DNA from 2 places in the Clostridium algidicarnis genome. Region 2 is predicted to be linked to the other one. Evidence: a T-box and tRNA genes for the amino acid it is inferred to sense, from the RefSeq annotation. Region 2 holds a T-box; the other holds one or more tRNA genes.
What was found. A T-box is a leader RNA that pairs with one kind of tRNA and senses whether it is charged. The one in region 2 lies ahead of pheS (phenylalanine--tRNA ligase subunit alpha), so its partner is inferred to be a tRNA-Phe.
Positions count from the first base shown of each region.

Region 1: it has a tRNA-Phe gene. The T-box ahead of pheS (phenylalanine--tRNA ligase subunit alpha) is inferred to sense a tRNA for this amino acid. The anticodon was not compared.

Region 1 is NZ_JNLN01000001.1:1,411,715-1,415,142, forward strand. It holds rRNA gene BV55_RS0106975 (23S ribosomal RNA) at 1-1,810, shown strand, start outside; rRNA gene rrf (5S ribosomal RNA) at 1,859-1,975, shown strand; tRNA gene BV55_RS0106985 (tRNA-Phe) at 1,985-2,060, shown strand; gene BV55_RS0106990 (hypothetical protein) at 2,118-2,861, opposite strand; gene BV55_RS0106995 (peptidylprolyl isomerase) at 3,171-3,428, shown strand, end outside.
Region 2 is NZ_JNLN01000001.1:2,487,172-2,490,599, forward strand. It holds gene BV55_RS0111855 (potassium channel family protein) at 1-299, shown strand, start outside; gene BV55_RS0111860 (TrmH family RNA methyltransferase) at 319-1,113, shown strand; T-box leader at 1,145-1,385, shown strand; gene pheS (phenylalanine--tRNA ligase subunit alpha) at 1,441-2,460, shown strand; gene pheT (phenylalanine--tRNA ligase subunit beta) at 2,516-3,428, shown strand, end outside.

The sequences.
Region 1 (3,428 bases), 1.1 Mb from region 2:
TTGGCTTAGAAGCAGCCACTCATTAAAAGAGTGCGTAATAGCTCACTAGTCGAGAGATCCCGCGCCGAAGATGTTCGGGGCTAAAATCTATCACCGAAGCTATGGGTGTACATTTATGTACGCGGTAGAGGAGCGTCCTGTACTGGCTGAAGTCGTACCGAAAGGAGCGGTGGACGGTACAGGAGTGAGAATGTTGGCATAAGTAGCGAGAACTAGGTGAGAATCCTAGTGGTCGAAAATCTAAGGTTTCCTGGGGAAGGTTCGTCCGCCCAGGGTTAGTCGGGACCTAAGCCGAGGCCGAAAGGCGTAGGCGATGGACAATCGGTTGATATTCCGATACCACTATGTAGCGTTATTACCAATGGGGTGACGCAGGAGGATAAGATGTGCTAGCTATTGGATGCTAGTCTAAGCACTTAGGGAGTCTGGATAGGAAAATCCGTTCAGACAATTCTGAGGTGTGATGGGGAAGGTCATTTTGACCGAAGTATCTGATTCCACGCTGCCAAGAAAAGCCTCTAGGGAGCAAAATAGTGCCCGTACCGCAAACCGACACAGGTAGATGAGGAGAGAATCCTAAGACCATCGGAAGAATTGCAGTTAAGGAACTCGGCAAATTGACCCCGTAACTTCGGGAGAAGGGGTGCCTACGCAAGTAGGCCGCAGAGAATAGGCCCAAGCAACTGTTTAGCAAAAACACAGGTCTCTGCTAAAGCGAAAGCTGAAGTATAGGGGCTGACGCCTGCCCGGTGCTGGAAGGTTAAGGGGAATGCTTAGCGTAAGCGAAGGTATGAACTTAAGCCCCAGTAAACGGCGGCCGTAACTATAACGGTCCTAAGGTAGCGAAATTCCTTGTCAGGTAAGTTCTGACCCGCACGAATGGCGTAATGACTTGGGCACTGTCTCAACTGCAAATCCGGCGAAATTGTAGTGCCAGTGAAGATGCTGGCTACCCGCGATTGGACGGAAAGACCCCGTAGAGCTTTACTGTAGCTTAGCATTGAATTTCGGTATTGTCTGTACAGGATAGGTGGGAGACTGAGAAACTGGGGCGTCAGCTTCAGTGGAGTCACCCTTGGGATACCACCCTGACAGTACTGAGGTTCTAACGGATACCCATGAAACTGGGTGCCGGACATTGTTAGGTGGGCAGTTTGACTGGGGCGGTCGCCTCCTAAAAAGTAACGGAGGCGCCCAAAGGTTCCCTCAGAACGGTCGGAAATCGTTCGAAGAGTGCAAAGGCAGAAGGGAGCCTGACTGCGACACCTACAAGTGGAGCAGGGACGAAAGTCGGGCTTAGTGATCCGGTGGTACCTCGTGGGAGGGCCATCGCTCAACGGATAAAAGCTACCTCGGGGATAACAGGCTGATCTCCCCCAAGAGTCCACATCGACGGGGAGGTTTGGCACCTCGATGTCGGCTCGTCGCATCCTGGGGCTGAAGTAGGTCCCAAGGGTTGGGCTGTTCGCCCATTAAAGCGGCACGCGAGCTGGGTTCAGAACGTCGTGAGACAGTTCGGTCCCTATCCGTCGCGGGCGTAGGAAATTTGAGAGGAGCTGTCCCTAGTACGAGAGGACCGGGATGGACTGACCTCTGGTGTACCAGTTGTCACGCCAGTGGCATTGCTGGGTAGCTATGTCGGGACGGGATAAACGCTGAAAGCATCTAAGCGTGAAGCCCACCTCAAGATTAGATTTCCCATAGCGTAAGCTAGTAAGACCCCTTGAAGAACACGAGGTTGATAGGTCAGAGGTGTAAGTGCAGTAATGTATTAAGCTGACTGATACTAATAGGTCGAGGGCTTGACCAAATTATTTTAAACCATATGCAGTTTTGAAAGAACAAAATCTTTCAAAGATCCGGTGATTATGGCTTAGTGGTAACACCCCTTCCCATTCCGAACAGGATGGTTAAGCACTAAAGCGCTGATGGTACTACAAGGGAAGCCTTGTGGGAGAGTAAGTCGTCGCCGGGTGAAAACTTTGGCTGGATAGCTCAGTCGGTAGAGCAGAGGACTGAAAATCCTCGTGTCCCTGGTTCGATTCCTGGTCTAGCCACCATCATAAAAAGCCTAGTTAATACTAGGCTTTTTATATTTGCATAATATTTATATTAAATTAAGCATTTTTAGGTAAGTTATCACTGGTTATTATTGGAGGCAACTTAGGAAATTCATAGTCTTCTTTAGGTAATTCTTGTAGTGCCTTAATAACACCTTCTAGATTACTTGAAAGGCTCAGATGATTTTCTCTTAGTATATGCTCTAAGTTTTGATTTTCAAAGTCTAACCATCTCATATATCGTTCTCTTTCTCTTACGTAAAGATCGTAATTATCCAATTCTTTTATAGAGTCAATTACCTCACTACATAAAAAGAAGTTACATACATAGGTCCTATATTTTGCTGGTATAGTACAACCATATCCTTCTTTAGCAAAAGGACAACATCTAAAAAACATAGTCTTATCATTAATCTTCGTTAACTCATTAGATAAATTAGCTTCATTGATAACCATTTTAAAATTGTTATTTGAATAGGAATCAATATCAAAATAGTTATTAGACATGTAGTTTTCATAGCCTTCCTTATCAAAGTATCCCTTAGCATGAATGTAGTATTCATGGAGTATGGTACCAGGATTATTTACTATACTATGTAATGTTTGTAGTCCATCTATGCTCTTGCACATATTGTGAAGATCTACTAAATAAAATTTAGGAAAATAAAAACAACATCCTCTGTTTTTAATTTTGCACAAGCTAACACCAAAAAGACTATTACACCTGTTGCAATAGGTACATCCGTACCTAGGGGTAGTTTTATCTAAATCTACATATATACCGCTTGTAATATTAATCACCCCTTAGTTGAAAGTAAAACTTTCACATATTAAGTATAAAACTATATACATAATAGATACAATGTTCCTATGAGGTTGTGTGGGACAATAGGGGATTGCTACATCTAATTAGAAGGATGTATATAGGTTTAATATAAAAATGTAATTAAATAGAATTAAATAGAATTTAGTGGAATTACATAAAACCAAGGTCTATACATGTTTTATGTATTCTTTCTGATTCTTCTTTAAAACACTAGAGCCTTTATGGTAATATAGTAGTATCGCAACAATTTAAGGCGAAATAATCTTATTTTAAGGAGAGTTATTATGGAAAATAAAGTTTTAGCTAGAGTTGGGGATGTAAGCATTACTCAAAATGATGTAGAAGAAACAATGAAGAGATTTCCACAAGAAAGGCAAGCTTACATAGATTCAGAGATTGGAAGAAAACAATTATTAGAGCAAATAATTTCTTTTGAACTTATGTATAAGCATGGAAAAGAATTAGGATTTGATAATGATAAGGAATTTTTAGAGCATGCGAAGAAGATGGAAAAAGAGTTATTAACTCAATTTACTATAGCT
Region 2 (3,428 bases):
AGGATATGGGGATGAGAGTTGCCCATAACCTAGTTTCTTCTAATATATTGGATTATATTGAACTTTCACCAGATTACAGTATAATTGAGGTTAAATGTCCTAAACAGTGGGCAGGTAAAACATTATCAGAATTAAATGTTAGAGCTAATCATGGCATTAATATAATGGCTGTAAGAAAGAAAAATGAAATCAATATTTCTCCAATGGCAGAAGATATAATTGAGCCTACGGACGTATTAATTGTTATAGGTGCAGAGGATGATCTGTCAAGACTAGAAAGTACTATATCTGTAGATTAAGGTAGGGGGTATAAGAGCTTTGAACCTAATTGAAAGTAAAAATAACCCGCTAATTAAAGAAGTAAAAAAACTTCATGAAAAAAAATATAGACTCTTAATGGGAAAATTCATAGTAGAAGGTCTTAGATTTGTAGAGGAAGCTTTAAATAAAAGTTATTTAACAGACTCCTTATTTATAAGTAAAAATTATGTGGATAAATATAATTATTTATTAGATAATAATCTAATAAATGAAAAAAAAGTTTTTGTAGTTGAGGATAATATTTTTAAATCCTTGTGTTATACAGAAAGTCCCCAAGGAATAATAGCGGTTTGTAATATAACTAAAGAAAAATTTAATATTACAGATGGGTTTTATATTCTTGTAGACAAGGTACAAGACCCTGGTAACTTAGGAACTATAATAAGATCTGCCCATGCAAGTGGTGCAAAAGCAGTTATATTAACTAAAGGAACAGTAGACTTATATAATCCTAAGGTGCTTAGATCTACTATGGGTTCTATTTTCTATATACCAATAATAGAAGATGAGAGGTCTGAATATATAAATGAACTAAAGGCTAAAGGGTTTAAATTTTTAGTTAGTAGTTTAGATACAGAAGAAAACTTTTATGATATAGAACTAACTAAAAATCTAGTTATATGCGTTGGAAATGAAGGTAATGGAATTAGTGAAGATATTTATAAATTAAGTGATATTAAAGTTAAAATACCTATGCCAGGTGGCGCAGAATCTTTAAATGTATCTATAGCAGCCTCTATAATGATGTTTGAAGTTATAAGACAAATAAATTCTAGTATTGAATTTATTTAAATTAGTATGTATAATGATTTTAACTAAATAAATAATGGCAATGAAAGAGAAAGTAAATATAAAATATGATGTTAGATATTCATGAATATATTTTCAGGGAGAAGGGGTCAAAGACTGAAAGCCTCTTTAAATATAATTATATTGAAGTTCACTCCGGAGCACTAACTGTGAAATATAAGTAGTAGTTAGCGGATAAAACCGTTAAATTTAACTAAGGTAGTAGTGTTGCAAACTACTAATTAGGGTGGTAACGCGGATATTCCGTCCCTTTTTTGGGACGGTTTTTTATTTACCCATAATTATCAAAGATAGAAAGGAGAAAATAAGATGAAAGAAAATTTAAAGCTAATAAAGGAAAGAGCAATAGAAGAATTAAAGAAAGTTAATTCTACTAATGATATTGAATCAATAAAAATTAAGTATTTAGGTAAAAAAGGTGAACTTACTGGTATATTAAGGGGAATGGGAGGCTTACCTAACGAAGAAAGACCCATAATAGGAAAGCTAGCAAACGAAGTTAGAGAATCAATAGAACTTTATATAAACAATGTGGCAAAAAACATAAAAGAAACAGAAAGATTAGAAAAATTAAGTGAAGAAACTATAGATATATCACTTCCAGGAAAGAAACAGATAATTGGTAAAAGGCATCCTTTAGACCTTACATTAGAAAGCATGAAAGAAATATTTATGTCTATGGGATTTTCAATAGAGGAAGGTCCAGAAGTGGAGCTTGACTACTATAATTTTGAGGCTCTTAATATACCTAAAAATCATCCTGCTAGAAGTGAACAAGATACTTTTTACATAAATGAAAAGGTGGTTTTAAGAACTCAGACATCACCAGTTCAAGTAAGAGTTATGGAAAATCAAAAACCACCTATAAAAATGATTTCTCCAGGAAAGGTTTATAGGTCTGATGCTGTAGATGCTACTCACTCACCTATATTTTATCAAATGGAGGGGCTAGTTATAGATAAGGGTGTAACCTTTGCAGATCTAAAAGGTACCTTAGATATATTTGCTAAAAAGATGTTCGGAAGTAATGTTAAAACTAAATTTAGACCACATCACTTTCCATTTACAGAACCTTCAGCAGAGATGGATGCTACATGTTTTGTATGTGAGGGTAAGGGATGTAATGTTTGTAAAAATAGTGGCTGGATTGAACTTTTAGGCGGTGGAATGGTACATCCAGATGTGCTTAGAAACTGTGGTATAGATCCTGAGGTTTATAGTGGATTTGCCTTTGGTTTTGGAGTAGATAGAATGGTTATGTTAAAGTATGGAATAGATGATATAAGGTTGTTATATGAAAGTGATATAAGGTTCTTAAAAGAATTTTAATTTAAAAGATTTTAATAAAAACATATTAAAAAAATTAATCGAGGAGGAATAGTGGATGAAAGTACCATTTACGTGGCTTAAGGATTATGTAGATATAGATATAAATGTTAATGAATTAGCAGATAGGTTGACTCTTTCGGGATCAAAAGTTGAAGAGGTTATAACAACTGGAGATGAAATTAAAAATGTAGTAACAGCAAAGATAGTTAAAATTGAACCACATCCAGATGCAGATAAACTTGTTATTTGTCAGCTTGATATAAAAAAGGATGAGTATTTGCAAATAGTTACTGGGGCTAAAAATATGAAAGAGGGAGATATTGTTCCATCGGCCCTTCACGGCGCTTCTTTAGCTAATGGACTTAAGATAAAAAAGGGTAAATTAAGAGGAATACCTTCTAATGGAATGATGTGTTCAGAAGAAGAACTAGGACTTGCAGAAGAAGGCACTGCTCTTGGGTTAATGATATTACCTACAGATACACCAGTTGGAGAAGATATTAAAGAGGTATTAGGTTTAAATACTTCAATTATAGATTTTGAAATAACCTCCAATAGAACGGATTGTATGAGTGTAGTCGGTATAGCAAGAGAAACAGCAGCCACTCTTGATGTAAAATACAAAATGCCTAATACAAATTATAAGGTTTCAGAGGAAGAAAATATTAAAGATATGATAAAGGTTGAAGTAAAGGATTCATTATGTAAAAGATATATGGCAAGGTCTATTAAAAATGTAAAGATAAAATCATCACCATCTTGGATGCAAGAAAGATTATTAGAGGCTGGAATTAGACCTATAAATAACGTGGTGGATATAACAAATTTTGTAATGGTAGAGTTAGGTCAGCCGATGCATGCTTTTGATATGAGGTATATAAAAGGAAATTCTATAATAGTTGAAAGAGCTACATCAGAAGAAAAGTTTATTTCTTTAGATGAAGTTGAAAGAGATTTAAACGAAAATG